Regions from separate parts of the Diaphorobacter sp. B2A2W2 genome, predicted to be linked through region 2. Evidence: predicted binding sites of a transcription regulator. Region 2 holds the regulator's gene; the other holds the start of a gene.
The links. Region 2 encodes FliA, which starts transcription of late flagellar genes. Its sites were predicted from a motif close to CTAAAGTTTNNNNNNNNNNNGCCGNTA; they were not measured.
Positions count from the first base shown of each region.

Region 1: a site for FliA is predicted at 11,803-11,829, ahead of AC1PPL_RS02070 (YjfB family protein). Genes of this name have one in related genera too.

Region 1 covers NZ_JBWZOR010000001.1:443,359-459,099, forward strand. Annotated here, with positions in the region: gene AC1PPL_RS02020 (IscS subfamily cysteine desulfurase) at 1-46, opposite strand, end outside; gene iscR (Fe-S cluster assembly transcriptional regulator IscR) at 151-687, opposite strand; gene uvrB (excinuclease ABC subunit UvrB) at 923-3,019, opposite strand; gene AC1PPL_RS02035 (amino acid aminotransferase) at 3,128-4,324, shown strand; gene ygiD (4,5-DOPA-extradiol-dioxygenase) at 4,432-5,286, opposite strand; gene AC1PPL_RS02045 (DUF1294 domain-containing protein) at 5,611-6,321, shown strand; gene AC1PPL_RS02050 (hypothetical protein) at 6,484-6,906, shown strand; gene AC1PPL_RS02055 (YgiQ family radical SAM protein) at 6,925-9,465, opposite strand; gene AC1PPL_RS02060 (IMPACT family protein) at 9,580-10,173, shown strand; gene AC1PPL_RS02065 (dihydrolipoyl dehydrogenase) at 10,285-11,697, shown strand; gene AC1PPL_RS02070 (YjfB family protein) at 11,854-12,057, shown strand; gene AC1PPL_RS02075 (NAD(P)/FAD-dependent oxidoreductase) at 12,117-13,244, opposite strand; gene AC1PPL_RS02080 (amidase) at 13,266-14,816, opposite strand; gene AC1PPL_RS02085 (Bug family tripartite tricarboxylate transporter substrate binding protein) at 14,860-15,741, opposite strand, start outside.
Region 2 covers NZ_JBWZOR010000006.1:33,157-48,897, reverse strand. Annotated here, with positions in the region: gene flgK (flagellar hook-associated protein FlgK) at 1-381, opposite strand, end outside; gene flgJ (flagellar assembly peptidoglycan hydrolase FlgJ) at 408-1,352, opposite strand; gene AC1PPL_RS11785 (flagellar basal body P-ring protein FlgI) at 1,435-2,559, opposite strand; gene AC1PPL_RS11780 (hypothetical protein) at 2,737-3,717, opposite strand; gene AC1PPL_RS11775 (flagellar basal body L-ring protein FlgH) at 3,718-4,434, opposite strand; gene flgG (flagellar basal-body rod protein FlgG) at 4,458-5,240, opposite strand; gene AC1PPL_RS11765 (flagellar basal body rod protein FlgF) at 5,259-5,999, opposite strand; gene AC1PPL_RS11760 (flagellar hook protein FlgE) at 6,026-7,621, opposite strand; gene AC1PPL_RS11755 (flagellar hook assembly protein FlgD) at 7,650-8,300, opposite strand; gene flgC (flagellar basal body rod protein FlgC) at 8,321-8,725, opposite strand; gene flgB (flagellar basal body rod protein FlgB) at 8,747-9,163, opposite strand; gene flgA (flagellar basal body P-ring formation chaperone FlgA) at 9,391-10,143, shown strand; gene flgM (flagellar biosynthesis anti-sigma factor FlgM) at 10,237-10,560, shown strand; gene AC1PPL_RS11730 (hypothetical protein) at 10,617-10,964, shown strand; gene AC1PPL_RS11725 (RNA polymerase sigma factor FliA) at 11,224-11,937, opposite strand; gene AC1PPL_RS11720 (hypothetical protein) at 11,942-12,739, opposite strand; gene flhF (flagellar biosynthesis GTPase FlhF) at 12,729-14,321, opposite strand; gene flhA (flagellar biosynthesis protein FlhA) at 14,318-15,741, opposite strand, start outside.

The sequences.
Region 1 (15,741 bases), on a different contig from region 2:
TGGCGCCGTAGTCAAGATAGATAGGGAAATGCGGAGTCATGTCCATGGCTGGCTCAGTGAAAAGTTCTGGCTGGCATCAGAAAGCAATAGGGTCGACGTGGCGAGCCCGCCCCGCGCGCAGCCCGAGGCCGGCGCAGGTCAGCCTGCAGCTCAAGATTTGGCGAAAGCGTTGCCGAGGGCAAACACCGAATTGGGTGCGTTCACACGGATCGGTTTGACCACCGGCGTGGTGGAGATCGCGCGGCGCGTGACCGGCTTGTCTTCGATTTGCACGCCCTTGGCGAGCTGGTCGTCCACCAGTTTCTGCAACGTGACGGAATCCAGGAATTCCACCATGCGCTGGTTCAGAGAGGCCCACAGCTCGTGCGTCATGCAACGGCCCGCCTCGCCCAGGCAGTTTTCCTTGCCACCGCACTGCGTGGCATCAATGGGCTCGTCCACGGAGACGATGATGTCTGCCACGGTAATATCGCCCGCCTTGCGGGCGAGCGTATAACCGCCGCCAGGGCCGCGCGTGGATTCCACCAGTTCGTGGCGGCGCAGCTTTCCGAACAATTGTTCCAGATAGGACAGCGAAATCTGTTGGCGCTGGCTGATGGCCGCCAAGGTGACGGGCCCATTGTTCTGGCGCAGGGCCAAATCGATCATGGCGGTGACCGCAAAACGGCCTTTGGTTGTGAGACGCATCGCAAGCTCCTTGTCTAGGCTTGATCGTTATAGAAACGCCGCGGCATGCGTATAGCCAACCGGGCACCGTCTCCACCCTTTCCCTGAAGCGCTACGGCTGCAGCCTCCAAGGCCCTTGTTTGTTGTGGGGCTCTTTCTTGAGTATTTGAGACAAGTATAGCACAAATCCCTATTAATTTTGTCGGGTAACTAGACTAAACAGTCGCGTTTTCTCCTGCAGGGTCGCAAAGCCTGGTCATGCGGCAGGGATTTGATCGCCGCCATGCGCTCCAAACACCCGGTCCTTGAGACGGGTCAATTGATCGCGCACCCGAGCAGCCTGCTCAAACTCCAGGTTGCGGGCGTGTTCCAGCATGAGCTTTTCCAGCCGCTTGATTTCGCGGGCAATGTCCTTTTCGGACATCTCCTCCAATTCGGCCTGCCGCGCCGCATCTTCGCGGAGTCGCTGGGCTTCCTGGCCTGCCTTCTCGCTATAAACGCCGTCAATCAGGTCTCGCACCTGCTTGACGATGCTGCGCGGCGTAATACCCCGGGCCTCGTTGTATGCGATCTGTTTGGCGCGGCGGCGTTCCGTTTCGCTGATCGCCTTGCGCATTGAGTCGGTGATCCGGTCGGCATACAGAATGGCCTTGCCGTGCAGGTTGCGCGCCGCCCGGCCGATGGTCTGGATCAGGCTGCGTTCGGCGCGCAGAAAACCCTCCTTATCGGCATCCAGGATGGCCACCAGGGAGACCTCAGGAATGTCCAGCCCCTCACGCAGCAGGTTGATCCCCACCAGGACATCGAAGGCTCCCAGGCGCAGGTCGCGAATGATTTCCACGCGTTCCACGGTGTCGATATCGGAGTGCAGATAGCGCACCTTGACCCCGTTGTCGCTCAGGTAATCGGTCAGTTGCTCCGCCATGCGCTTCGTCAGCGTCGTAATGAGTACGCGTTGATTCTTTTGCGTGCAAATGCGTATTTCTTGCAGCACGTCATCCACCTGATGGGTAGCGGGACGCACCTCCACCTCCGGGTCCACCAAGCCGGTGGGCCGTACCACCTGGTCCACCACCTGGCCCGAGTGCTCCTTCTCATAATCAGCCGGAGTGGCCGAAACAAACACCACCTGCCGCATGCGCTGCTCGAATTCCTCGAACTTGAGCGGCCGGTTGTCCAATGCCGACGGCAGGCGAAAGCCGTACTCGACCAGCGTGGTCTTACGCGCGCGGTCGCCGTTGTACATGGCGTTGAGTTGCCCGATCATCTGGTGGCTCTCATCCAGGAACATCAGCGCATCGGGCGGGAGGTAGTCGGTCAGCGTGCTCGGCGGCTCGCCAGGCGCAGAACCCGACAGGTGGCGCGTGTAGTTCTCGATGCCCTTGCAGTGCCCCACTTCGCTGAGCATTTCCAGGTCGAAGCGCGTGCGCTGCTCCAGCCGTTGCGCCTCCACCAACTTGCCCTCGGCCATGAAGAACTTGAGCCGCTCGTCCAGTTCCTGCTTGATGGTCTCCACGGCTGCCAGCACCTTGTCGCGCGGCGTCACGTAATGGCTGCTGGGGTACACCGTGAAGCGCGGGATTTTTTGCTGGATACGCCCCGTGAGCGGGTCGAACAGCTGCAGGCTTTCCACCTCGTCGTCGAACAGTTCGATGCGCACCGCCAGCTCGGAATGCTCGGCAGGGAACACATCGATGGTGTCGCCACGCACGCGGAACTTGCCCCGGCTGAAGTCCTGCTCGTTGCGCTGGTACTGCATGCGGATCAGCTGCGCGATCGCGTCACGCTGGCTCAGCTGGTCACCCACGCGCAGCGTCATGATCATGCGGTGGTAGCTCTCGGGCTCGCCAATGCCATAGATGGCCGACACCGTGGCCACGATGACCACATCGCGCCGCTCCAGCAAGCTTTTGGTGCACGACAGGCGCATCTGCTCGATGTGCTCGTTGATGGCGCTGTCCTTCTCGATGAACAAGTCGCGCTGAGGCACATAGGCCTCGGGCTGGTAGTAGTCGTAGTAGCTCACGAAGTACTCCACGGCGTTCTTGGGGAAGAACTCGCGGAACTCGCTGTACAGCTGTGCGGCCAGCGTCTTGTTGGGCGCGAAGATGATGGCCGGCCGTCCCAGGCGGGCAATCACGTTCGCCATGGTGAAGGTCTTGCCCGAGCCCGTCACGCCCAGCAGGGTCTGGAACACCTCGCCGTCCTGCACGCCCTCCACCAGCTTGGCGATCGCCTCAGGCTGATCACCGGCGGGCGGGTATGGCTGGTACAACGAAAAGGGCGAACCCGGAAACTGGACGAACTGCCCGTCCGCCGCGCCAGCGGCCGGCTCAGAGGTGACTTCATGCATGGCGGAGGTAAACGGCGCGCGGGGGCGGCCGTTAAAATCAAGAGTGGACCGAAAGCCTACCGTAGGTGAGGTCCCGTCGTCAGATTTCCATCCCCTCAAGGACTTTTCATGTCTCTGTTCACCGCCGTCGAAATGGCTCCCCGCGACCCGATCCTGGGTCTCAACGAACAATACGCCGCCGACCCCAATCCAGCCAAGGTCAACCTGGGCGTGGGCGTGTACTTCGACGACAACGGCAAGCTGCCCCTGCTGCAGTGCGTGCAGGCGGCCGAAAAGGCCATGATGGACAAGCCCGCTGCGCGCGGCTACCTGCCCATCGACGGCATCGCCGCCTATGACAACGCGGTCAAGGCCCTGGTGTTCGGCGCGGAGTCCGACGTCGTTAAGGCCGGCCGCGTGGCCACGGTGCAGGCCATTGGCGGCACGGGCGGCCTGAAGATCGGCGCAGACTTCCTCAAGAAGATCAGCCCGAACGCGAAGGTGCTGATCTCCGACCCGAGCTGGGAAAACCACCGCGCCATCTTCACCAATGCCGGCTTCGAGGTGGGCAGCTACCGCTACTACGACGCCGCCAACCGCAAGGTGGACTTCGACGGCATGCTGGCCGACCTGAACGCCGCCGCGCCCGGCACCATCGTGGTGCTGCATGCCTGCTGCCACAACCCCACGGGCTACGACATCACCGCCGCGCAGTGGGAGCAGGTGATCGCCGCCGTGAAGGCCAAGGGCCTGGTGGCCTTCCTCGACATGGCCTACCAGGGCTTCGGCTATGGTATTGCCGAGGACGGCGCCGTGATCGGCAAGTTCGTCGCGGCCGGCCTGAACATCTTCGTGTCCACCTCGTTCTCCAAGAGCTTCAGCCTGTACGGCGAGCGCGTGGGCGCGCTGTCCGTGGTGGCCAACGACAAGGACGAGGCCGCGCGCGTGCTCTCGCAGCTCAAGATCGTGATCCGCACCAACTACAGCAACCCGCCCACGCACGGCGGCGCCGTGGTGGCCGCGGTGCTGAACAACCCCGAGCTGCGTGCCCTGTGGGAAAAGGAGCTGGGCGAGATGCGCGTGCGCATCAAGGAAATGCGCCAGAAGCTGGTGGACGGCCTGAAGGCCGCCGGTGTGAAGCAGGACATGGGCTTCATCACCACGCAGATCGGCATGTTCAGCTACTCCGGCCTGTCCAAAGACCAGATGGTGCGCCTGCGCAATGAGTTCGGCGTGTACGGCACCGACACCGGCCGCATGTGCGTGGCCGCGCTCAACAGCAAGAACATCGACTACGTCTGCCAGGCCATCGCCAAGGTGATCTGAGCCGCAGCGACGCCCCAAAAAAGCAACCGCCTTCGGGCGGTTTTTTCATGTGTTTTCGGGCTCTAACACCCATCCAGCAAGCGCTAGCAGCTATCAATTTAGATAGCTCAGCCCCAAAGCATGGAGCGCATGGAGATCGAGGCCGACTGAAAACCCGTGTTGAAAAAGCGCGGCATCTCCGTGGGCAGCGCGGCGCCTGCGGCATACAGCAGTGGCAGGTAATGCTCATGCGTGGGATGCGCCAGCGGCGCCATCGGGCCCCACTGCTGGAAGGCCACCAGCGCGTCGAGGCGGCCCGCCTTCACCAGTTCCTGCACCTTGGCGTCGAATTCGTTCGCCCACTCGTAGGCTGCATTGATACCTGTGCCGCGCCGCGCGGCGCGCAGGTTGTGCACCACGTTGCCACTGCCCACGATGAGCACTCCACGCTCGCGCAACGCACGCAGCTGTTGGCCCAGCGCGTAATGCTCGGCCGCCGGGCGCGCGTAGTCCATGCTGAGCTGCAGCACCGGAATGTCCGCCGCCGGGAACATGGGCTTGAGCACCGACCACGTGCCGTGGTCCAGGCCCCACGCCCCCGCGTCCACCTCCAGGGCGCGCGCCGTCGCGGGTGAGCGCAGCTCCTGCGCCAGGCTGCGCGCCACCTGCGGTGCGCCCGGCGCCGGGTACTGCTGCTCGAACAGGTCGCGCGGGAAACCGCCGAAGTCGTGGATGGTGCGGGGTGCGGCCATGCCCGTCAGCTGCCAGCCGCCGCGCGTGAGCCAATGGGCCGACACGCACAGGATGAGCTGCGGCCGCTGCCCGCGCGCCAGCAGTTCCGCCCCCATGTCCTGCCAGGTGCGGCGCCAGGCGTTGTCTTCGATGGCGTTCATGGGGCTGCCATGACCCACGAACAGCACCGGCATGCGCGGCGAGGGGCGCAGCGCCTCCAGCAACGGGGCGGCTTCGGACAGGGGGCTCATGAAGACTCCGGGAAGGGTGGCGAGGCCCGCCAGCGCGGCCATGGTGCGGCGGCGCTGCGGCAAGAGGAAGGCGTGAGAGGGCACGATATGATTTTCTGCCGGACAGCCGGGATCGGAGCGCGCACGGGCGCCGAAGTTCCAGCCGCGGCCCTCCGTTCACCGCCTCCGCTTTCCGCCCATGCCTCTCGCGCTCGATCCCCCTGCCCCGCTGGCATGCCGCCGGCTCAGTGCCCGCGCATGTCCTGGACCACAGGCCACCCCCCTGCCCCCTGATGGCCAGCCCATGGCCACACTTCCGCCGTCCAGTGCGGAGGATGTTTGAACATGCGCACACACGGCATCGTCCGGCAATGGAATGCGGACAAAGGCTTCGGCTTCATCCAGGGCGCTGCCAGCACCCAGGTGTTCTTTCATGTACGGGACTTCCGGGGCACGGCGCCGCCCGCCCACGGGATGCCGGTGGAGTATGAAGAGATCCACGTGGGCGGCAAGGGACCACGCGCGATGGATGTGCGTCCACGCAGCCAACCGAGCGGCTCCCCTTCCGCCCACCGGTCTCCGGCCCGCGCAGCATCCGCCCCGCCATCCACGCGACCCACCGCGCGCCCCACGCCTGCCACCGCCAGGCACACGCGCCCGCGCTCCGCGCCGCAGGCACCCGCAGGCGCGGGCATCGCCCTGGCGCTGATGCTGCTCTGGCTGGGCCTGTGGGGCTGGGGCGCCTGGGTGCAGCGGTTCCCGCTGTGGTGGCTGGGCGCGACGGCGGCCCTGAACCTGCTGACCTTCTTCACCTACGCGCTGGACAAGAGCGCCGCCCAACGTGGCACGTGGCGCACCCGGGAGAGCCACCTGCACCTGCTCGCCCTGCTGGGCGGCTGGCCTGCCGCATGGTGGGCCCAGCAGTGGCTGCGCCATAAATCGCGCAAACAGGACTTCCGCACGGTGTATTGGGGCACTGTGGCGTTGAACTGCACCGCACTGGCGGTGTGGACGCTGCGGCCGCAGACGCTTCGCGAAGTGCTTTCTTTTTTATAGCTGCTAGCGCTTTCCAGCATTGCGGCGGGGCCGGTTTTTATCGGGATCTGCGGCATGCCTTGCGGCCACGTCCGACAGCGCGGCCTTCCATCGCCCGACAGCCAGGCGATGCTGCTGCGCCTCCAATGGGTCCAGTTTTTTGCCGCATTGGAGAACGACGCCATGAAGCCTTTCGCCCTCGACCCGAGCATGACCACGGCGACCGGGACTTTCTACCCCACGGGCCATGTGTTCGCGCTGTTTGCGAACGAGGAGGCGGCGCGCTCCGCAGGCCAGGCGCTGCAGGCCCAGGGTCGCGATGACGTGGCGCACGCCACGCCGCCGATGATCCTGGAACATGTGGTGCGCACGCTGGGCAATGCCGATGCACCTCTGCCCTCGGTCGGTGCGGAGGGCGTGATCGTGCGCCGCATCGCGCAACTAGCCAGCGACGGCGCCCACGGCCTGTTGCTGCGTGCCGCGGATTCCGACGCTCCGGAGACGCTGCGCGACCTGCTGCAGCCGCTGGGCCCGCTGGCGGCGTTCTACTACCGCCGCCTGATCATTGAGGAACTGGTGCCCGCCCCCGCCGGTCCCGCGCGCTGACGGCCGGGTGCCGCCCCGTCAGCGCCGCCGGCCCGTACCCTTGCCCGACGCCGGGGTGCCGGCCCCGCCCTGCCGGCGCCCCGCGGCGCCCGCAGCGTTGCCGCCGGCATTGCCACGGCTGCCTGTGCGGGCACCGGTGCCCGCACGCGGCGGCAGGCCGGTGTTCTGCGTGAGCATGCGGCCCGGCTGCGGCGCACTGCTACGAAAACGTACGTCGCCCTGCGGCTCCTCCAGCTCCTGCGGGCGGCGGCGCAGCGCCACGGCCTTGCCGTCCTTGTTGATGGTGTAGCCCACGCCCGCCCCGCCACCCTTGGGCCCGGTGCTGTTCTTCTTGCGGGCGCTCTGGTAGCTGCCGTCAACCAGCGGCTGGAAGGTGGGGATCAGGTGGTGCTTGCCGTTACCGATCAGGTCGGCCCTGCCCATGCTTTTCAGCGCCTCGCGCAGCAGCGGCCAGTTGTTGGGGTCGTGGTAGCGCAGGAAGGCCTTGTGCAGGCGGCGGCGCTTTTCGCCACGCACCACGTCCACCTGCTCCTCGGCCACGTCGCGCATCTGCCGTCGCACGCGCGTGAGCGGGTTGCGGCCCGAGTGGTACATGGCCGTGGCGCTGGCCATGGGGCTGGGGTAGAAGGCCTGCACCTGGTCGGCGCGAAAGCCGTTCTTCTTGAGCCAGATGGCCAGGTTCAGCATGTCCTCGTCGGTGGTGCCGGGGTGGGCGGCGATGAAGTACGGGATCAGGAACTGTTTCTTGCCCGCCTCTTCGGTGTACTGCTCGAACATCTGCTTGAAGCGGTCATAGTTGCCGATGCCTGGCTTCATCATCTTGGACAGCGGCCCCGCCTCGGTGTGCTCGGGCGCGATCTTGAGGTACCCGCCCACGTGGTGCTGCACCAGCTCCTTCACGTATTCGGGGGACTTCACGGCCAGGTCGTAGCGCAGGCCGGAGCCGATGAGGATCTTCTTGATGCCCGGCAGCTTGCGCGCACGGCGGTAGATGTTGACTAGCGGCGCATGGTCCGTGTGCAGGTTCTGGCAGATGCCGGGAAACACGCAGCTGGGCTTGCGGCAGGCGGCCTCGATCTCTGGGCTCTTGCAGCCCAGGCGGTACATGTTGGCCGTGGGGCCGCCCAGGTCGGAGATGGTGCCGGTGAAGCCCTTGACCTTGTCCCGGATGTCCTCCACCTCGGCAATGATGGAATCTTCCGAGCGGCTCTGAATGATGCGTCCCTCGTGCTCGGTGATGGAGCAGAAGGTGCAGCCGCCAAAGCAGCCGCGCATGATGTTGATCGACGCGCGGATCATCTCCCACGCCGGGATCTTGGTCGGCCCCTCGTAGCTGCCCTGCGCGTCCAGGTACTGCGGGTGCGGGTTGCGCGCATACGGCAGGCCGAACACCCAGTCCATCTCGGCCGTGGTGAGCGGGACGGGCGGCGGGTTCAGCCACACGTCGCGCGCCGTCGCGCCCTCGCCATGCGCCTGCACCAGCGCGCGGGCGTTGCCCGGGTTGGTCTCCAGGTGCAGCACGCGGTTGGCGTGGGCGTAGAGCACCGGGTCGGCCTTCACCTGCTCATAGCTGGGCAGGCGGATCACGGTGCGCTCGCGCGGCGGCAGCGCCCGACCGCTGCGCCCCTTGGAGGGCAGCGCCGGGTTGGGCACGATCTGCACGGTCTGCAAGGGTTTTTGGCCTGCAGCGCTTTGTGGGTCAGCGCTGGCAGCTATTGAATTTGCAGCATCTTCCTGCGAACACGTCTGGCCCTGGGCCGCAGCCTGCTCGCTGGTGGTCATGTAGGGATTGATCAGCTCATCCACGCGGCCGGGCTCGTCCACCTCGGTGGAGTCGATCTCGAACCATCCGGGCTCGGACGCGCGCTGCACGAAGGCCGTGCCGCGCACGTCGGTGATGGTCTCCACCGGGTCGCGTCGCGCAATGCGGTGGGACACCTCGACCAGGGCACGCTCGGCGTTGCCGAACAGCAGGATGTCGCACTTGCTGTCCACCACGATGGAGCGGCGCACCTTGTCGCTCCAGTAGTCATAGTGGGCAATGCGGCGCAGGCTGCCTTCGATGCCGCCCAGCACGATGGGCACGTCCTTGTACGCCTCGCGGCAGCGCTGGCTGTAGACCACTGCGGCGCGGTCGGGCCGCTTGCCGCCCACGTCGCCCGGCGTGTAGGCGTCGTCGCTGCGGATCTTGCGGTCCGCCGTGTAGCGGTTGATCATCGAATCCATGTTGCCCGCGGTCACGCCCCAGAACAGGTTGGGCTTGCCCAGCACCTTGAACGCGTCGGCGCTCTGCCAGTCCGGCTGCGCGATGATCCCCACGCGAAAGCCCTGCGCCTCCAGCACCCGCCCGATCACCGCCATGCCGAAGCTCGGGTGGTCCACATAGGCATCGCCCGTCACCAGCACCACGTCGCAGCTGTCCCAGCCCAACTGCTCCATCTCTGCACGGCTCATGGGCAGGTACGGCGCCACGCCAAAGCGCTTGGCCCAATACGGGCGGTAGCTGGTCAACGGCTTGGCGTTGCGCGGGAAGAAGGAGACATCGATCGGGGCGTTCATGGGCGGGCCTGCAGGTGGGGGCCGGGCATTTTAGAAGCCATGCCCCCTTTGCGCCTAACCGCCCCCGCATGGCCCTTGTCGCCGTCGGCCCATGGGGTAAGCTCGGCCGCCCCCATGCCCTACACCCTCAGCGCCCCCGTTCACAGCGAACTCATCATCAAGAAAAGCCGCTTCATCGGCTGCGTGCAGCCCATGGCCGACCGCGCGAGCGCGCAGGCCGTGGTGGATGCGCTGTGGCGCGAACACCCGGGCGCGGCCCATGTGTGCTGGGCGCTGCTGGCGGGCGGCCAGTCCGCCGCGGTGGACGACGGCGAGCCCAGCGGCACCGCCGGGCGGCCCATGCTGGATGTGCTGCGCCACCAGGACCTGGAGGGCGTGCTGGCCACCGTGGTGCGCTATTTCGGCGGGGTGAAACTGGGCGCGGGTGGCCTGGTGCGCGCCTATACCGATACCGTGGCCCAGGCGCTGCTGCAGGCCGACAAGGTGCCGCTGCAGCGCATGCGCACCCTCGAATGCAGCGTGCCCTACGCCCTGGAAGGACTGCTGCGCCGCATGATCGACGGTGCTGGCGCGCAGTTGCTGCAGGTGCAGCATGCCACGCTGGTCACGCTGCACCTGCGCCTGCCCGAGGCCGAGGCCGAGGCCTTCGTCCACCAGGTGAACGAAGCAGGCCAGGGCCGCGTGGCCTGGGGCGAATCCACGGATTGAAGGCCGGGACCGGGGCCGCGCCCGCGCAAGCCCAACAATGCCTGCGCGCCTACATGCCGCGCTGGCGCACGCGGCGACACTGGCGGCCCGCATTCACAAGGAGCCCCCTCCATGAGCCAGCCGCTGGACGTGATCATCCTGGGCGCAGGGTCCGCCGGACTGGCGGCGCTGCGCGAGGTGCGCAAGCGCACCGACCACTGGCGCATCGTGAACGACGGCCCCTGGGGCACCACCTGCGCGCGCGTGGGCTGCATGCCGTCCAAGATGCTCATCGAGGCCGCCAACGCCTACCATGCGCGGCGCGCACTGCACACCTTCGGCATCGAGGGCGCGGATGCGCTGCGGGTGGACCTGCCCGCCGTGCTGCGCCGCGTGCGCGCGCTGCGCGATGACTTCGTGGCCGGCACGCTGGCCGCCACCGACGCGGGCGAGCGCGCCATCAGCGGCCACGCCCGGCTGCTGGACGCGCAACGTGTGGAAGTGAACGGCCAGGTGCACACCGCGCGGCGCATCATCATCGCCACGGGCTCGCGCCCCATCGTGCCGGAGGACTGGCTGGCTTTTGGCGACCGCATCCTGACCACCGACACGCTGTTCGAGCAGCCCACGCTCGGCCCGCGCGTGGCCGTCATCGGGCTGGGGCCGCTGGGGGTGGAAATCGCGCAGGCGCTCGCGCGGCTGGGGGTGGAGGTGATGGCCTTCGCGACGGGCAAGAGCGTGGCCGGCCTGAGCGACCCCGCCATCAACGACGCGCTGCTGGCGCGGCTGAAGGACGAATTCATCGTCAACGTGGGCGACAAGGCCGAGCTGCGCGAGGTGGCCGGCGGCATACAGGTCACCAACGGCAGCGCGACCGTGGTGGTGGACCAGGTGGTGGCCGCCATGGGCCGGCGCCCCAACCTGGAACACCTGGGGCTGGACACGCTGGGCGTGGCGCTGGACGACAAGGGCCACCCGCCCATCGATCCGTGCACCCTGCAGGTGGGCAATCTGCCCGTCTTCATCGCGGGCGATGCCGATGGCGACCGCCCCCTGCTGCATGAGGCCGCGGACGAGGGCCACATTGCGGGGTTGAACGCCCTGGCGCCCTCGCCGCGCGGCTTCGCCCGGCGCACGCCGCTGGCCATCACCTTCAGCCAGCCCCATGCCGCCGTGGTGGGGCAGCGCCATGCCGATCTGCCCGAGGGGCAATGGGTGGGGGGCACGGTGGACTTTGCACGCCAGGGCCGCGCGCGCGTGGCGCAGTGCAACCACGGGCGCCTGAACGTGTACGCCGAGCACGGCAGCGGCCGCCTGCTGGGCGCCGAGCTGTGCGCGCCTGCGGGCGAACACATGGCCCACCTGCTGGCACTGGCCGTCGAGCAGCGGCTGACGGTGCACGACCTGCTGCGCATGCCCTTCTACCATCCGGTGCTGGAGGAAGGCCTGCGCACGGCACTGCGCGACGCGGCCTCGCGCCTGCCCAAGGCCAGCGATTCCGACCTCGCCGCCTGCGAGGCCTACGGCGCGAGCGCGCTGGACTGATACAAAAACAATAGCTGGCCGCGCTTGCCAGGATGGATTTTCAGCACCAAAACAGCTTGAAATCCTTACGTATCAATCGCCAACAGCTATGTTTATAGAAGCACCCTTGAGTCCGCGGTGAACTGGCCGATAACAAGAGGTACACCGGAGATCACCATGGACGTCGCCCTCACCCAATCCATCGTCAGCACCGCCAGCGCCCTCGCCAGCCGCGAGACGGCCGATGCCGTCCAGGTCACCGTGCTGAAGAAGGCCCTGGACACGCAGAAAACGGCCGCCGCCACCCTGCTCGCCGCCCTGCCCCAGCCACCGCTGGCGACCGAGGGCCCGCTGGGCACGCAGCTCAACACCTACGCCTGACGCGCACGGCGCGCTGGCTTTTTTTCGCCGGCTCAGGCCGGCTTCAGCTCCGGCCTTGCTCAGCGCAGCCGCGCAGGCGACAGGCCCGCCACGTCCACACCCTCGCGCGCCAACTCGGGGGCCAGCGGCTCGCCCAGTGCCAACTGCCGCGTCAGCAGCGCCGCGCCCGCCGCGCTCTGGATGCCATAGCCGCCTTGCGCGGCCAGCCAGAAGAAGCCGGGCACATGGTTGTCCCAGCCAATGACCAGGTCGCCATCGGTCACGAACGAGCGCAGCCCCGCCCAGGTGTGCGAGGGGCGGCGGATCTGAAAGCACGTCACCTGCTCGATGCGGTGGATGCCCAGGGCCACGTCCAGTTCCTCAGGCACCACGTCGTGCGGCGCCACGGCATCGGCATTGGCGGGGGAGCCCAGCATCTGCCCCGCGTCAGGCTTGAAGTAATAGTCCTCGGCAATGCCGATGACGGCTGGCCAGTGGGCCGCTTGCATGCCGGCCGGCACGGGAAAGGTGAAGGCCGTGCGCCGGCGCGGCTCCAGCCCGATGGGCGGCACGCCCGCCTGGGCTGCCACCACGTCGGCCCAGGCGCCTGCGGCATTGACCACGGCGCGCGCGTGCAGCACCTCGCCATCGCCCAGGGTGATGTGCCAGCCCTCCTCGCCCCGTTGCAGGGCCGTCACCTCGGCATGGGTGCGGATCTCGCCACCACGCTGGCGCAAGCCGCGCAGGTAGCCCTGGTGCAGCGCATGCACGTCGATGTCGGCGGCGCCGGGCTCGCTCATGCCCGCGGCCACGGCCTCGGGGCGCAGGCACGGGGCCTGCTCCAGCAGCTCCTCGCGCGTCAGGCGGCGCACCTGCGGGTTGCGCGGCAGCGCCTCGGCGTACGCGGCTTCCAGCAGGTCGAGCTGGTCGGCCCCCGCCAGGTACACCACGCCGCGCGGCGTGAGGATGGGGGTGCTGCCGAACTCAGGCGGTGGTGCGTCGTAGAACGCGCGGCTGGCCCGTGTGAGTGCGCAGATGTTGGGCGTGCCGTAGGTGGCCGAGTACAGCGCAGCCGACCGGCCGGTGGTGTGGTAGCCGGGCTGGGCCTCGCGCTCCAACAGCAGCACGCGGCAGTGCGCGGCCAGTTCCCAACCGGCGGAGGCGCCGGCAATGCCCGCGCCGATGATCACGAAGTCATAGGGTTGCATGGGTTCCCTCGCCAATCACTGTCAGACCGCCGATGCCTGCTCCGCGGCACCGCGTGCGCCCAGCCGCGGCACGCCGCGCGCGTCATCGGGGTCCGGCGCGTGGGTGACGATGGAGGTGAGCGCGGGTTGCACCGGCCCCAGCCGGGCCAGGTCGGGCCGCGGGCGCTGCAGGCCATCGATGCGGGCGAAGGCCTGCTCCAGCCCCAGGCCGATGGAGAGCAGGCGATGGTCGTCGCGAAAGTGCCCCACCACCTGCAGGCCGAACGGCATGCCGGCCGTGTCGCGCCCGCAGGGCACGCTGAGCGCGGGGTGCGTGGTCAGCGTGGTCACATAGGTCAGTGCCAGCCAGCGGTAGTAGTTGGCCTGGGGTTCACCGTTGATGTCACTCGCGTACAGCGCGGTCCACGGGAAGGGCGAGACCGGCGTGGTGGGTGCCAGGATCACGTCGAAGTTGGCAAACGCCTCCTGGAAGCGCGCCAGGATGCGCGTCTGCTCGGCCTGTGCCCAGGCGCTGTCCAGCAGCGACATGGCCGCGCCCATCTCATAGTTGGCGCGCGTGTTGGGCCCCAGGCTGGCGGGGTCGCGCTCGTAGGCCTCGCGCATGCCGGCCACGAAGCTCTCGGCCCGCAGCACGTCGAAGCAGCGGTGCACGTCGCCCAGTTCCAGCCGGACTTCCTCGCAGGAGCGGAACAGGTGGCGCATGGCGCCGATCTTGGCGCGGAACACCGCGCGGATGCCGTCGTCCACCGCGCAGGCGCCGAAGTCTTCGGTGTAGCCCACGCGCAGGCCGCCCAGGTCGGCCGGCTCCAGGTGCAGGAAGCTGTGGGGGTCCAGCGGGTAGGTGAGCGGGTCGCCCGCCGACAGGCCGGCCGATGCGGCCAGCTGCAGGCAGGCCTCGGCCATCGTGCGGCCCATGGGACCGACCACGGAGATCGGCGTCCAGCCCAGCAGCTTGCGCGAGCTGGGCACCACGCCGGGCGACGGCCGAAAGCCCACCACGCCGCACTTGGCCGCGGGGATGCGCAGCGAGCCACCCGTGTCCGAGCCCGTGCACACCGGCAACATGTCGCAGGCCAGCGCCGCGGCCGACCCGCCGGACGAGCCGCCCGCGTTCAGGCGCGGATCGAACGGGTTGCCCGTAGCGCCCCAGACCACGTTGCGCGAATTGGCGCCCGCGCCCATCTCGGGAATATTGGTCTTGCCCGTGACGATGGCGCCGGCCGCGCGCAGGCGCGCCACCAGCACGTTGTCCTGCGCAGGGATGTTCTCGCGGTAGATGGGCGAGCCGTAGGTAGTCAGCAGGCCGGCGGTGGCCTCCAGATCCTTCACGCCCATGGGCAGCCCGTGCAGCAGGCCGAGGGGCTCGCCAGTGCGCACGGCCCGCTCGGCGGCCTGCGCCTCGGCGCGCGCGCGGTCGTAGCAGGTCGCCGTGACGGCGTTCACATAGGGGTTCACCGCCTCGATGCGGTCGATGCAGGCCTGCAGCAGCTCGACGGGCGAGATCTCGCCCGTGCCGATGCGGTGGCGCAGTTCATTGGCGGACAGTTCCACCAGCGTGGGATCAGCAGTCATGGTCGTGAAGAAGGTCCAGGGGCCATTGTGGATGAGCCGCGCCTCAGTCGGCGGTGATGCCCGCGCGCTGGGCAATGGCACGCATCAGCGGCAGCTCCCGCTCGATCAGCGCAGCCAGCTCGGCCGACGAGGCGAATGCCGGCTCAAAGCCCAGCGCGAGCAGGCGCTCGCGCGTGTCCGGGTCGGCCACCACCTCGGCCAGCGTCTTCTCCAGCCGCGCCTTCACCGCAGTGGGCAGGCCTGCGGGCGCCACCAGGGCCAGCCAGGTGTCCATGTTCAGGCCGGGGTAACCGCTCTCGGCCAGCGAGGGTACCTGGGGCAGCAGGGTCGAGCGCTTCTCGGTGGTGACGGCAATCGCCTTGACTTTGCCCTCCTTGAGCTGGGGCAGCGCGGCCGACACCGTGTCCACGGTGAACGGAATCTGCCCGCCGATCAGGTCCACCATGGCCGGCGCGCTGCCTTTGTAGGGCACGTGCTGGATCTTGAGGCCCGCGGCATGAAAGAACATCTCGCCCGCGAACTGCGAGGTCGTGCCCGCGCCGAAGGAGCCGTAGGAATACTTGTCGGGCGCGGCCTTCACGGCGCTGACGAATTGCTTCACGTCGTTGACCGGCACGCTCTTGCTGGCCAGCAGGATCAGCCCCGTGCGCCCGGTGATGCCGATGGGATCGAAGCTCTTGACGGGGTCATACGGCAGCCGGGGCCGCACCGCCGGGTTCACCGTGAAGGTGGTGCCTGAGCTCAGCAGCAGCGTGTAGCCGTCCGGCGCGGCCTTGGCCACGTAGCTCGCGCCGATCACCGTGCCCGCGCCAGCGCGGTTGTCGATGACCACGCTCTGCCCCAGCTTGTCGCCCAGCTTCTTGCAGATCAGGCGCCCCAGCACGTCGGTGGCTCCACCCGCGGGAAACGGAATCACCAGCGTGAT
Region 2 (15,741 bases):
CGTGATGTCGGTCGGCGAGGACACCACGTCGGCCAGCGAGTTCAGCATGTCGGTGATGGCGGCGCCCAGGCCGCTGGTGCCCCCCTGGAATACGTCCTGCAGCTGCCCCAGGCGCTCGGCGCGCACCGTGTCGCCCGCCTGTACCGCCTGGGCGGCCGCGGCCTGGCGCGTCAGCAGCTCGCTGTGGTTGCGCAGGATGGTGGCCACCTGCACGCCGTTGCCGATGTAGCCTGAGCCGGTGAACTGGCCCTGCACGGTCTCCATCGCCACGTTCTGGCGCGAATATCCGGCCGTGCTGACGTTGGCGATGTTGTGCCCGGTGGTCTGCAAGGCGACCTGGTTGGCGAGGAGGGCGCGGGCGCCGACGTTCAGAAGACTCATGGTTCAGTGCGTTGGTTCTTATGGATTCAGGCCTGCGTGCCGGATGCCTGGGCCAGCACGGGCGCGCTGGGGGTGCGCGCCACGCCCAGCGTGCTCTGGATGGCGCGGCTGAGCTTGGCGGCGTATTGCGGATCGGTGGCGTAGCCGGCCTTCTGCAGCTCCGTGGCGTAGGCGACGGCGGAATGGGTCTTCTCGCGCGCCTTCTCGTAGCGCGGGTTGTCGTTGATCAGGCGTGCGTAGTCGCGGAACGACTCCTCGAACGAGTCGTAGGCGCGGAACTTGGCGACCACCTTGCGCGGCGCGCCGTTGATGTATTCGGTGGTGGTCACCTCGGCCACCTTGCCGGTCCAGCCCTTGCCGGCCTTGATGCCGAACAGGTTGAAGGAGTTGCTGCCGTCCTTGTGGCGGATCTCGCCCTTGCCCCAGCCCGTCTCGTGCCCGGCCTGGCCCAGCATGAAGCTGGCGGGAATGCCGCTGCTGCGCGCCACGCGCTCGGCCGCGGCGCGGTGGTGCTGCACGAAGTCGTCACGGCCCTTGGGCGACGCGGCACGCGGATTGTCGGCAGGCGCGGCCTTGCGCAGCGCGACGTCCATGCTCAGCGTGGAGCCCGGCACCAGCGTGGTCTGGCCGTCGCCGCCCAACTGGCGCGAGAGCTGGCGCTGGATGGCCTCGGCCAGCCCACCGGGCTGACCCGCCATCTGCACCGACAGCTGCTGGTCGAACAGGTCGCTGGCCAGGTTGCCCTCGGCGCCCTCCAGCAGGCCGGACTTCATGGTGGCCTCGCGCATGCTCTTGATGAGCTCGCGCATGAACAGGGATTCGAGCTGCTTGGCCGCCTCCAGCGTGGCGTCCTTGGTGGCCTGGGCGTCGCCCTGGCTGGCTTGCGCCTTGAGGCTGTTGAGTGCGCGGCCGTCCACGGCCAGTGCCTGGCGTACGGACGTTGCGCCTGCATTGGGGAGCGAAAGGCTCATGTCCGCCTCCCGTCGCGCCGCACGCGGCATGGGCCTTGAATGGAAGCGGCGTCGCCGCGGGGAAGGGCACGCAGGAGCGGCATCAGATCACCTCCAGCTCGGCGTTGAGAGCGCCTGCGGCCTTGATGGCCTGCAGGATGGCCAGCAGGTCCTGCGGTGTGGCGCCCAGCGTGTTGAGCGCGCGCACCACGTCGGCCAGCTGCGGCGAGGCGGGCACCTGCATCACCTTGCCGCCGTCCTGCTGGATGGCGATGTCGCTCTTTTGCGCCACCACGGTCACGCCGCGCGACAGCGGGCTGGGCTGGCTGATGACTGGCGTCGTGCTGATGGTGATGGACAGGTTGCCGTGCGCGATGGCGCAGGGGCCCAGCGTCACCGCCTGGTTGAGCACGATGGAGCCGGTGCGCGCGTTGATGACCACCTTGGCCGCGGGCGTGGAGTCGGGCAGTTGCAGCTCCTCCAGCTCGGCGATGAAATTCACCCGCGCGCCGGGGTCCTGCGGCGCGCGCACCTGCACGGTGCGCCCGTCCAGCGCCACGGCGGTGTCCGGGCCCGAGCGTGCGTTGATGGCCAGCGCCACCTTGCGCGCGGCCTGGAAGTCCGAGGCATTCAGGCCCAGGGTGATGGTGTCGCTGTCGTGCAGCGGCGTGGGCACGGCGCGCTCGACCTGGGCGCCGTCGGGGATGCGTCCGGCGCTCAGGTGGTTGATCTGCACCTTGCTGCCGCCGGCCGATGCGCCCGCCCCGCCCACCACCACGTTGCCCTGCGCCAGGGCGTAGATCTCGCCGTCCGCGCCGCGCAGCGGCGTGGCGATCAGCGTGCCGCCCTTGAGCGACTTGGCGTTGCCGATGGAGGACACCGCCACGTCGATCATCTGCCCCGGCTGGGCGAAGGCGGGCAGTTGCGCCGTGATCACCACCGTGGCCACGTTCTTGAGCTGCGGCGCCGTGGTGCCCGGCGGCAGGCTGATGCCCGCCTGCTGCAGGTAGTTGGACATGGCCTGCGCGGTGAACGGCATCTGCGTGGACTGGTCGCCCGTGCCGTCCAGGCCCACCACCAGGCCGTAGCCGGACAACTGGTTGCTGCGCACGCCCTGCACGGCCGCGATTTCCTTCAGGCGCACGGCCTGCGCGGGCGCGGCCAGGCCCAGGGCGGTGGCCAGGGCCACCAGGCAATGGACGATGCGGGAGTTGGGCAAGGCTTTCATGCCCCCGATTGTGGGCAGCCGGGCCTTCGAGCAATGCGCGGAAAAGCGGGGGCTTTTGGGGCGTTTATCGGCGCTGGGGCGGCGGGTGCGGCGTGGCTTGCCGGTGGCGCAGCGCTGATAGCAAAATTGGCCTCCAGCGCTTTACCATCAAGCGCTAGTAGCTATAAAAATAACAGTTTACTTGCGCGTGCGCGCGGCCCTGGTGGGCGCTGCGGCATGGCGGATGCAGTAGTAGTAGCCGTTGGGCACGCTGGCCAGGTGGTTGGGCCGCGCGCGGCCCGCGCCGTCGTGCGCAAGCGCCGTGTCGTACAGGCCCGCCTGCACGTGGTACACGCCAGCCGGCTGCAGGGCCACGCCGCCGCCGTAGAAGCCCGCGGCCTCGGCGGTTTCCAGTTCTGCCGCCGTGGGCAGGGCGGCGTTCTGCGACTGGCAGTAGCGCAAGGCCGCGTCGCGCGACACCAGCCGGTCTGCATGGCCCGGCGCGGCCGTGAGCCACTGCGCGCTGCCCAGCGGGTTCTGGTGGGCCGTGAAGCGCGTGCCCTGGAAGTAGTCGAACAGGTCGCGCGCCAGCGCCTCGGCCAATAGCGGCGCGGGCGCCGTGGCGGTGAAGCTCTGCGACGCACCGCTGCGCAGCTTGACCAGCGTGGCCGTGGCCTGCACCAGCGCGCCGTCCAGCCGCGTGTAGGTGATGTAGGCGGCCAGTGTGATGCGGCCCACGCGGCTGGGAAGGTCGTCCCGTGCGGAGGGGCGCTGCAGCTGCTCGGGGGTGATGTTGGCGAAGTCGAAGCGCAGTTTGGGGTTGCGCGTGTTGATGCGCCGTGCTTGTCGGTCCAGCTCGGCGATCAGCTGTACGTTGAGGCTGCGCCCCAGCTCGGCCAGGGCCGCGCGCTCGTGGTGGGCCTGCAGGCCGTCCACCGCTTGCAGCGCGGCGGCCACCTTGGCGGGGTCGGCCTTGTCGGCATGCAGGTCGGCAATGATCTGGCGGTCCTGGCCGTAGTCGCCGAGGTCGGAGGCGCGGATCACCGGGATGTTGGGCCACACGGTGAAGGGCTGGTCCACCGGGTCGCGGAAGTCCTGTGCGCCCGCCGGAGCGCAGGCCAGTGCCGCCACCAGCGCGGCCGCGCGCAGGGCACCTGCCCACAAGCGTTGCAGCGTCATTTAGAACGGGCTGATGGTGTTGAACGCGCGCGCCAGCCAGCCCATGGCCTGGGCCTCGGCCTGCTCGCCCAGGCCGCGCGAGATCACGCGCACATTGGCCACGTAGCGCGAGTCGATCACGCTGCCCGGATGGCCCGGCTGGCCGCGGCGCAGGTGGCGGGGATCGACGATGCCCGAGAAGCGCAGCACATCCACGCTGCGGTTCACGCCCACCTGCTTCTCGCCGGTGATGACCAGGTGGCCGTTGGGCAGCACTTCGGTGACGAGGGTGGTGATGTTGCTCTTGAACTCGTTCTTGCTGGCGGTGTTGCCGCTGCCGTTGAAGGTGTTCTCGTAGCCCGCGCCCAGGCCCGATCGCGCGGCCAGCTTGCCCACCGTGGAGGGGGCCAGCAGCGGCAGCGCCGTGATGCTGCCCTTGGTGTCGCCGTTGCGGTTGACGTTGGACTTGGTGTCCTGCTTGGCGTCGATGCTCTCCAGGATCTCGATGGTGACCATGTCGCCCACCAGGCGCGCGCGTTGATCCTCGAAAGCAGGCCGGTAGCTGGCGGCATGGAACAGGCTTCCCGAGGCCGGGCCGGCGGGGCGCGGCAGGGCGGCGATCGGGGGCGGCGTGGTGGGCAGCACGTCCACCGGCGGGGGCGGGTTGATGCTGGCGCAGCCGGCGGCCAGCGCGGCAGCGGTGGCCGCTGCCAGAAGGCGCAGGAGGGAGGTGGTCATGGCAGGGTTCCTTGTCGTGCGGCTCACAGCTGCGACAGCTTGGCCAGCATCTGGTCGGACGTCTGGATAGCCTTGGAATTCATCTCGTAGGCGCGCTGGGTCTGGATCATGGTGACCAGTTCCTCCACCACGTTGACGTTGGAGTTCTCCAGGAAGCCCTGCTTGATGATGCCCAGGCCGTTGGTGCCCGGCTCGGCCTGCTGCGGCGCGCCGGAGGCGGCGGACTCGCGGTACAGGTTCTGGCCCACAGGCTCCAGGCCTGCGGAGTTGATGAAGCTGGACATGCCCAGCTGGCCGATCTGCTGGGGGTTGGGGTTGCCCGCCACGGTCACGCTTACCATGCCGCGCTCGCTGATGCTGATGCTCTTGGCGTCCGCCGGCACGGTGATGCCGGGCGCCACGGGCAGACCGCTGGAGGTGACCACGCGGCCCTGCGAGTCGAGCTTGAACGCGCCGTCGCGCGTGTAGCCGGTGGTGCCGTCGGGCAGCTGGACCTCAAAGAAGCCGTTGCCGTCGATGGCCACGTCCAGGCTGTTGCCCGACTGCTGCAGGCTGCCCTGCGTGAAGTTGCGGCTGGTGGCGACCACGTTCACGCCCAGGCCCAGGTGCAGGCCCGTGGGCAACTGGTTCTCCTCGGTGGTCTGGCTGCCGACCTGGCGCAGGTTTTGGTAGATCAGGTCCTCGAACACCGCGTTGTTGCGCTTGAAGCCCGTGGTGGACACGTTGGCGAGGTTGTGCGAGATCACATCCAGCTGGGTCTGCTGGGCGGTCATGCCGGTCTTGGCGATCCACAGCGAATTCATCATGGCGGTAGTCCTTCAGGGTTAGCCGTTGAGGCTCAGCAGCTGGCCTGCGCTCTTGTCGTCGCTCTCGGCGGTCTGCAGCAGGCGCATTTGTTGTTCGAACTGGCGGGCGGCGGCGATCATGCCGACCATGCATTCCACCGGGTTCACGTTGGAGCCCTCCAGCACGCCCGAGCGCAGGCGCGCGTTGGGGTCGGCGGGCAGCGGGTCGCCGCCGGCCGTGCGGAACAGCCCGTCGTCGCCGCGCTTGAGCGGGTTGTCCGCCGCGGGCGTGGCCAGTTTCAGGCGGGCCACGGGCTGGGGTACTTCGCCCGCCAGGCGGGCGGTGATGGTGCCGTCGGCGCCCAGCGTCACTTCGGCATTAGGGGGCACGTCGATGGGTGCGCCGCCGTCCGAGAGCACGGCCATGCCGGTGCTGGTGACCAGCTGTCCGGCGGCAGTGACCTGAAAGGACCCGGCGCGCGTGTAGGTTTCCACGCCGTCCAGCCCCTGCACGGCGAACCAGGCATTGCCCACGGCCATGGCGTCCAGCGGACGGCCTGTGGTCTGCGCGGGGCCGGGGGTGTCCACATGGCCCGAGGTGGCCTCCAGCGCGAACACGCGCGTGGTGGAGCCGCCGCCTTGCAGCGGCACCGAGCGGAAGTTGGACATCTCGGCGCGAAAGCCGGTGGTGGAGGCGTTGGCCAGGTTGTTGGCCAGCACCGCCTGCCGGTGCGCGGCGGCATTCGCGCCGGTCATGGAGGTGTAGATGATGCGGTCCATGGCGTGGCCTCGGCGTCAGTGGGTTATCAGCGCAGGTTGACGAGGGTGGACATCACCTGGTCCTGCGTCTTGATGGTCTGGGCGTTGGCCTGGTAGGCGCGCTGGGCGGTCATCATGTTGACCAGCTCGGCCGTCAGGTCCACGTTGGAGTCTTCCAGGGCGCCGGCGCGCAGCGCGCCGAAGTTGCCATCCGTGGGCGCACCCAGCACGGGCTGGCCCGATTCGTAGGTCTCCACCCAGTTGTTGCCGCCCACGGCCGCCAGGCCCTGCGTGTTGCGAAAGCTCGCCAGCGCGATCTGGCCCTCGGCACGCGTCACGCCGTTGGAGTAGCGGGTCATGATCATGCCGTTGTTCTCGACATTGATGCCCGTGAGCTCGCCCGAGGTGTAGCCGTCCTGCGAGAGCTCGGAGACGGCGAACTTGGTGCCGAACTGGGTGACATTGTTCAAGTCCAGCGTGACAGGGTAGGAGCCTGGCGCGGGGTTGCTGCCCGGCGCCGTGGGGCTGTTGGGGTTGGCCGGGCTGGGGTTGACCATGAGCGCCAGCTCGAACGACTGCTTGGCGGCCGCGGGCGCATCGGTCAGGTCGGCCACCCCGAAGGTGCCGCCCGCGGGCGACGTGCCGCCCGCGTAGTCCACCAGGTTGTCCTTCAGGCGGGCGGAGGCCACGAGGCTGTTGGTGGGCGCGTCCGAATAGGTGAAGTCCCAGGCGTCTTCGGGGTTGGTGAAGCTCAGCGTGGTCTCGCGGATGGCATACACGCCCTGGTCGTCCGGGCCGTAGAAACGGTAGGTGAAGGACGTGGGGAAATCGTCCTTTTCCGTCAACGCCGGGTCCGCATTGGCGACCGAGGTGGCCACGGGTTCCAGCGTGGCGGCGACGGCACCGTTCTTGTCGGCGATCAGGCGGCCGGTGATGGCGGGGACCGTCGGCGGCGTGGTGGTCAGGTCGTCCAGCTGGTTGTAGATGTCCCAGGTGTTCGCGCCGTTCTTCTCGAAGTAGAAGGACAGCGGCGTGGCCACGCCCTGGCTGTCGTACACGTTGAGCGAGGTGCCGTAGGTCGTGCGCGGCGTAGCCGCCACGGGCGGGGTGGCGCCCGGGTCGCCCTTGGCGTTGGGCGTGCGGGCATCCAGGTTGAAGGCCGTCTTGATGGCCGTGGTCTGCCGGGCCGGGATGGGCGCCGTGGTGGGGAAGGTCAGCGGCACGGCCGTGCTGGAGGTGCGCAGGCCGGTCACGGGGTCGATGGGGTAGCCCATGACCTGGGCGCCGTCATTGGTGACCACGTTGCCCACGTTGTCCAGCTTGAAGTTGCCGGCGCGCGTGTAGGCACGCGAGCCATCCGGCATCTGCAGCGTGAAAAAGCCGTTGCCGTTGATGGCCACGTCCAGGCTGTTGCCCGTGACGGTGAGGTTGCCCTGGTTGAACTGCTGCGCAATGGCCGACACCTCCACGCCGATGCCGGAGTTGGTGCCGCTGGACGCGCCGATGGCCGAGGCGATCATGGCCGCGAATTCGGTGCGCGAGGCCTTGAAGCCCGTGGTGTTGGCGTTGGCGATGTTGTGGCCGATCACATCGAGGTTCTTGGCCGACGCGTTCAGGCCCGAGAGGCCTTGCTGGAAACCCATGGTGTTCTCCTGGAGGAAAGCGCGGCTCTCAGAGCACGCTGTGAATGCGGAAGTAGTTGACGATGTCGCCGTTGTCCAGCGTGAGCGTCAGCGCACCGGCGTTGGAGCCCGTGGCGACCACCTGCGCCTCGGACAGCCCTGTCGCGGTGACCGCGGTCTCGCCCGACGTGGCCCGCACGCGGAACCGCAGGTCGGCGGCGTTGCCGCTGTAGCCGGCGGCGTCCCACTCGAAAGAGCGGCGGCCCTTGTCCTGTGCGCCGAGGTCCACGGTGTCCACCACCACGCCGCCGGGCGTGACGATGTCCACCTGCACGTCGGTGGCGGTGTTGTCCAGGTTGAAGTAGCCCTTGCCCTTGCCGTCGCTGACGCTCAGGCGGTCGCCCTCGGTCAGCACCGAGCGGCCGATGAGCGAGATGCCCTGGATCTGCTGCATGGTCGAGAACTCCTCGGCCATGGTTTGCATGGTGAGGTTGAGCGTCTGTATGCCGGTGACGGTGTTGATCTGCGCCATCTGCGTGGTCATCTGCGCGTTGTCCAGGGGGTTCATCGGGTCCTGGTTGTTCAACTGCGCGACCAGCAGCTTGAGGAAGCGGTCTTGCATGGCCGCGGGGTCGTTGGTCGCGTTGGCCGAAGCGCCGGTGTTGGTCGTGGCGGTGGTGCCGATGGGGTTGAGGATCATGGCGTGCTTTCGGGGGCGGTTTACTGGCCCATCTGCAGGGTCTTGAGCAGCAGCGTCTTGGCCGTGTTCATGACCTCCACGTTGTTCTGGTACGAGCGCGAGGCCGAGATCATGTTGACCATCTCCTCCACGGCGTTCACGTTGGAGTGGGTCACGTAGCCTTCGGCGTCGGCCATGGGGTTGGCCGGGTCGTGCACGCGGCGGCCGGGCTGGTCGCTCTCCTGGATGGACGACACGCGCACGCCCGCGGCGCTCTCGGGCCCCATGGGCGCGGTCTGGAAGACCACCTGGCGCGCCTTGTACGCCTGGCCGTCGGGGCCGGCCACGGCGTCCACGTTGGCCAGGTTGCTGGCCACGACGTTCAGCCGCTGCGACTGCGCACTGATGGCGCTGCCCGAGACGTTGAAGATGGAGAACATGGACATGGCGGGTGCTCTCTTTCGGGATTACTGGCCCTGGATGGCGCTGAGCATGGTCTTGGACTGGCCGTTGATGAAGCGCAGCGTGGCCTCGTAGCGCACGGCGTTGTCCACGAACGCGGCGCGCTCGCGGTCCATGTCCACGGTGTTGTTGTCCAGGCTCGGCTGGGTCTGCAGGGCATAGCCCAGCGTGCTGTCCGAGCTGCCACTGGCGGCTGCCGGCAGCGGGATGTGGCGCGGGTCGCTCACGCTCTGGCTGCGCAGGGGGCTGGGGTTCTGGGCTTCGTTCACGGCACGCATGGCATCGGCAAACTTGAAGTCGCGCGCCACGTAGCCGGGCGTGTCCGCGTTGGCGATGTTGCTCGCGATGGCACGCTGGCGCTCCGAGCGCAGCAGCAAGGCGCTTCCGTGAAAGTCCAGGCGGTTGGTCATCTTGTCGAGCATGTGGGCCTCGGCGTGTAAAAAAAGGGGTTCGGCCGCCATGGCCCCGGGGGGCTTGTGGCGTGCGTCGATTATGGAAATCGCCCCGTTTTTCTAAAGCGCGAAGAGCGCTGGGATTGGCCCGCTGTTCCGCGCTTGGCGCATGCGGTGGCCAGCCTACAGTGGCAGGTGTGAAAAGGCGTCCGGGGCCCGTTGTGCCGGACCGCCGTCAGACCCGTTGGAGTCCCGTCATGCCGCTTCCTATCCTGCGCTCATCCCGCCTTGCCTGCCTTCGCTTCCTGATGGGCGGCGCGCTGGCGCTGGGCTCTGCCCTGGCGCTGCCCGCCCATGCCCAGCAGGGAGGCGATCAGACCGCCGAGCTGGGCTCGATCACCCAGCACTGGCTGGACGATGCGCTGGCCCAGGCGCAGGCCGGGGGGCTGCCGCTGCGCATGGAAGTCAGTGTGGGCACGCTGGATTCGCGCCTGCGCCTGGCGCCCTGCGCGCGCGTGGAACCCTATCTGCCCGCTGGTGCCCGCCTGTGGGGGCGCACCCGCCTGGGCCTGCGCTGCGTGGACGGCCCCACCCGCTGGAACGTGTTCCTGCCCATCACGGTCAAGGCTTTCGGCCCCGCTTGGGTGCTGGCCGGCAATGTGGGCACCGGCGCAGTGCTGAGCGAGCAAGATGCCATCGAGGCCGAGGTGGACTGGGCCGCAGAACCCGCGGCCATCGTGGCCAATCCCAAGGACTGGGTGGGGCAGACCGCCACCCGTCCGCTGTCCGCCGGCCAGGCGCTGCGCCAGAACATGGTGCGCGCCCCCGACCTGTTCAAGGCCGGCTCTGCGGTGCGCGTGGTGGTGCAGGGGCCGGGTTATGCGGTCACCTCCTCGGGCCAGGCCATGAGCGCGGGCGCTCAAGGACAGAATGTGCGCGTTCGAATGGCCAATGGGCGCATTATTGGGGGTACTGTGCTTGAGGATGGGACAATAGAGGCCACTTTGTGAGCCGCGAGGCACCACAAAGCGCTAAAGTCTGCTCCCTGCCGGCCGAAAACATGGCTACTGGCCCCACATCTCACAGGGGTGGTGGAGAGTGCGATGAAGATTGGACACAACCCGGATACTGCGACTGCGCTGTCAAAGGCCGCTGCCAACAAGCAGCAGGCCAAGGCCGCCGCACCTGCGCCGGCCGCTGAAGAAGCGGCCCAGGGCGCGACGCGCGCCGCCGCAGGCGTGCCCGTCACGCTGTCGGCCGCCGCCCGCGGGGTGGACGCCACCAAGTCCACGGCCGACTTCGACACCGCCAAGGTCAAAGCGATCAAGGCCGCCATCGAAAAAGGCACCTTCCGCGTGGACGCCGAAGCCGTGGCCGACAAGCTGCTGTCCAACGCCTACGAAACCCTGTCCCACTCGCGGGGCTGACCCGCCCTCCTGGGCCGGCTGGCCCGCCGGGGTGACAGGCTCTAGACTTGCACCCCATGTCACTCGACGACACCCTCACCTTCATCGAAGCGCAGCTGCAGGACATGCAGGCTGCGCTTCTTGCTTCCAACCCCCAGACTTTTGAAGACACTGCGGTGCAGCTGCGCGGCGCTGCCATGGCGCTGGCCCAGGCCCTGGCGCCTGTGGCGGGCGCGCTGGAGCCCGCCGCCACGCAAAGGGTGCAGGCCATCGGCCGGCAATTGACGCTGGTGCGCGACCAACTGGCCCGGGTGATGGCGCTGACTGAGCGGCAGGCGGCGTCGCTGCTGCCGCCGGTGGAGGGGGTGACTTACGGGCCCTCGTCCGGCGCCGCGGGGGCGCGGATTTACCGGGCACCGGGGTGACTTTTAGCCCGAATTGCTGGCTGAGGCTTATGGGATAAGCGCTGGCAGCTATCTTTTTTGACGGGTTCTTGGGGTTTGATGCTGTGACCGGGACCCGCCCCGGCGGGCGAGGCACTTTTCTTTGACAAAGCAAAGAAAGGTAGGTGCGCCGCCGGGCGCATATCCCGGCCAGCGCCATGAAAAGCCGCAGCACAAGCTCAAAAAAAATAGCTGCCCGCGCTTGTCCAGCAAGCGCAAAACAGCTATTTCATCCAAAGAATCAGTGCCCCCGCATCTTCGTCCGCAACCGCGCAATCGCCTGGCTGTGCAGCTGGCACACGCGCGATTCGGTCACGCCCAGGACGGCGGCGATTTCCTTCAGGTTCATGTCGTGCTCGTAGTACATGCCCATGATGTACTGCTCGCGCTCGGGCAGGGCCTTGATGGCCTCGACCAGCGAGGCGCGCAGGCGCTGGTCGCGTAGCACGGCCATGGGATCGGCGCCCTCGTCGGCCACGTGGCGGTCCAGGAAGCCCTCGTCCTCGTCATCGTGGTGAAAGTCTTCCAGGTACACCAGCTGCGTGCCGCGCACCTTGCTCAGCAGAGTCTGGTAGTCCTCCAGGCTCATGCCCAGTTCGGCGGCGATCTCGGACTCGATGGGGCTGCGGCCCAGGCGCTGCTCCACGCGGTGCAGGGCATGCTCGATGTCCTTCTGGCTCTTGCGCGAGCTGCGGCTCATCCAGTCGCCCTCGCGCAGCTCGTCGAGCATGGCGCCGCGGATGCGCTGGCTGGCAAAGGTCTCGAACTGCACGCCCTGCGCGACTTCGTAGCGCGAGAGCGCGTCGTTCAGACCGATCATGCCGACCTGGATCAGGTCGTCCAGCTCCACGTTGGGCGGGAGCTTGGCGATCATGTGGTGGGCGATGCGCCGCACCAGGGGCACGTGCTGGTGGAACAGCGCGTCCCGGTCGAGCTGGCCTTTCGCGGTGTACATCGGGTCAGTGGCTCCGGTCCAGGGGCGAGAGGGAGGCGCACAGGCTGTGCGGGGGCAGCAGGGGCATGGCAGCGTCAATAGTGCATGCGTTTTCCAGCAGTTGCAAGGCCAGCCGCTGGATGTCCTGCGCGCGCGCCGCGGCCACGGTGGTGGTGTGGACCTGCAGGCCCAGGTGGGTGCGCGCGCTGCGCTGCAGCGTGTCCAGCGCCTCGGCGGTCTGGCGGTGCTGCACAGGCTCCTGCGGCGCGAGGATGGACGCCACCGTGCAGCGCACGCCGGCGTGCAGCGCCATGTGCTTGAGCTGGCGGTAGCTGCGCACCATGCCTTGCGCGCCGGGGCCGGTCATGATCAGCGGTACGCTGGCGCTGCCGCGCAGCAGCGGCGCCAGTTGCTCGGGCGGAGCATGCAGCACCACCAGCGCGTAGGCGCGAAACAAGGGCTGCAGGCGCTGCAGCACGGTGGCGCCATGGTGTTCGGACTGCTGCGCCAGGCGGGCCAGCCCGCGGGCCGCGGGCACCACGGCCAGCGACGCGCCGGTAGCGGAGGCCAGCGTCTGCGCGCCGTTCCAGGGAGCCGGGTGCAGCAGCTGGTCCAGGCCGGGCATGTGCGGGCTCTCCAGCGCCGTGCCGTCCAGCACCACGACGGGGTAGCCCAGGCGCTGCAGGCTGGAGCACAGCTGCCACAGCATCTCCAGCCACGGGCCGCTGCCCGGCTGGCTCAGCACGGCCAGCAGGCGCAGGTCCTGCTGCGGCGTGTAGCTGTGCAGCCCGGCGGCCTGGTGCAAAGCGGTATCAAGCAACATCGGCCATCCCTCGCTCATCGGCCGTTTCCGTGGCGTGCGAGAAGAAGAAGTTCAACTCGGCGGCCTTGGGGTCGAAGGCCGACTTCACGCTCGTGCGCATGGAGGCGCTCACGAGCTTGCGGGCGTCGGCCGCTTCCCAGTCCTCGGGCACGCGCTGGCCGTTGGTCACGCCGCGCAGCACCATCTGGTGGCGGATCAGCGCATCGATGGCCGGGCCCAGCTTCACGGCCTCGTCCACCTTGGACAGGATGGCCTGCTGCGAGCCGGTGGTCTTGAAGCCGGTGAGCACGTCGTCCAGTGTATCGCCGTGGCTGCTGGCGTTGAGCACCAGCAGGCGCTTGACACCGGGCAGCGCCAGCACGTCCAGCAGGTCGCGCTTGCGCGGGTCGCGCGGGGCCACGCCCGTGGTGTCGATGAGCACCATCTTCTTGGACGACAGCAGGCCCAGCAGGTCCTGCAGCGCCGCGCGGTCGTGCGCCAGGTGCGCCACCACGCCCAGCATGCGGCCGTAGGAGCGCAACTGCTCGTGCGCGCCCACGCGGTAGGTGTCCAGCGTGATCAGGCCCACGCTGGCGGGGCCGTGGATGCGCGCGCACAAGGCGGCCAGCTTGGCGGTGGTGGTGGTCTTGCCCACGCCGGTGGCGCCCACCATGGCGAAGATGCCGCCTTCCTCGTACAGCGGCAGCGTCTGCGCGTCGGTGCGCAGGTTGCGCTCCAGCACTTCCATGAGCCAGCGCACGGCCTCCTGGGCGCCCAGATGCTCGGGCAGGTGTTCCAGCACCGCGCGCGAGAGGGCGGGCGAATAGCCCGCACGGATGAGCTTGAGCATCAGGGTGGACTGGATCGGGTTCTGGCGGGCCTGGCCCAGCCAGGCCAGGGTGTTGAAGCGGTCCTCGATCAGCTCCTTCATGGACTGCAGTTCCTTCATGAGGTTCTGCTGTCCCAGGCCGGCCGCCAGCGTGGGCGCGGCTGTGGCGGGCGCCTCGGCGCGGCGCGGCGTGAGCTGCTCTGCGCCCAGGGCGGCATGCATGGGCCGCAATGGGTTGTGGCGTGCCACCGGGGCATTCACGGGCTGTGGCGCGGGTGGCTCTGGCAGGCGCTCGGCGCGGGGTTCGAAGCGTGGCTCGGGCAGGCCGCGCTCCAGCGCTGCGCGCTCGTTCAGCGGCGCGGGGGCGCTCGTGCCGTGCAAGGCCTCGTGGCGACGGCGCAGCATGCGCTCGCGCACATAGTCCTGGAACGACAGCGTGCTCATGGCCAGTTGCTCGGTGTCGTGCGCCACGGTGCTGCGTGCTGCGGGCGCCGGCTGGCGTGCGGGCTGCGGGACAGGGGCTGCATGGGGCTGCGTCTGGGACATGCGCACCGGCTGGCTCGCGGCCAGGTCGTCGGCGCGCTCCTGCAGACGGTTGGGTGCCGGCTCGGCGCCGCCGTGCAGGGACGACAGCGCGTCCTCGGCCGTGGCCACCACCTCGACGCCGCCCGCCGTGGGGCGGTTGGACAGGATCAGCGTGCCTTCACCGAAGGCCATGCGCGCCTTGGCCAGGGCCTCCCGTGCGGTGGGAGCGGTAAAGCGTTTGATGTTCATGCGGATGCACCTTTGAGGATCGGGCCGATGCGGATGGTGTGGGTCTCAGGAATCTCGCTGTGGGCGAGCACCTGCAAGCGGGGAGCCACGCGCCGCACCAGGCGGGCGATGGCGTTGCGGATCTGGTCGGGCACCAGCAGGCAGGCGGGCATGCCCAGCTCTTCCTGCTGCAGGGCGACTTCGGCGGCCTTGTGGGTGAGCAGGTCGGCCACGCCGGGGTCCAGCGCCGGGCCGCTGGCATTGCCCAGGGCCTGCATCAAAAGGCGCTCCAGCCCGGGCTCGATGGCGATGACGCTGAGCTCGCGCGTGGGGCCGTAGATCTGCTGCACGATGGCGGGGGACAGGGCGATGCGCACGCGGCGCGCCAGTTCCATCGGGTCTTGCGTGCTACCGGCGTGTTCCGCCAGCGTCTCGATGATGGTGCGGATGTCGCGGATGTGCACGGACTCCTCCAGCAACAGCTGCAGCACTTTCTGGAATGTTGTGATGGACACCATCTTGGGCACGACTTCTTCGATGAGTTTGGGTGCCAGCCGGGTCACATGCTCCACGAGCTGCTGCGTCTCGGTGCGGCTCAGGAGCTTGGCGGCGTGCACTTGCATCAAGTGTGACAAATGGGTCGCCATCACGGTTTCCGAATCAACCACGGTAAAGCCTGCCATTTGTGCCGCTTCCTTCTGCGCGGCGTCGATCCAGTGCGCGGGCAGGCCGAAGGCGGGGTCGGTGGTGGGAGTGCCGATCAGCGGCGTGGAGATGCCGCCGGGGTTGATGGCCAGGTACATGCCGGGGAATGCCTCGCCTTCGCCCACCACCACACCGCGCAGCGTGATGCGGTAGGCGCTGGGCTTGAGCTCCAGGTTGTCGCGCACATGCACGGCCGGCGGCAGGAAGCCCACCTCCTGCGCAAACTTGCGGCGCACGCCCTTGATGCGCGTGAGCAGGTCGCCCTGGCGGCTCTTGTCCACCAAGGCGATCAGGCGGTAGCCCAGCTCCAGGCCCAGCAGGTCCACGGGCTGCAGGTCGTCCCAGCTGGCCTCGCCGTCGCTCACGGGCGCGGGGGCTTCTTCCACCGGGGCGGGGCGGCGCTGGCGCTGCAGCAGCATCCAGGCGCCGTAGCCGAGGAGGCTGCCCATGACCAGGAACACGGTGTGCGGCATGCCGGGGATGAGGCCCAGCAGGATCAGCACGCCCGCGGTCACGCCCAGCACGCGTGGCGACATGAGCAACTGCTGCACGATCTGCTGACCCATGTCGGAGTCCTTGCCCACGCGCGAGATCACCATCGCGGCCGCGACGGAAATCAGCAGGCCGGGGATCTGGGCCACCAGCGCATCGCCCACGGCCAGCAGGATGTAGCTGTTGGCGGCATCGTTGGCCGACAGGCCATGCTGCAGCATGCCGATGGCGAAGCCGCCCACGA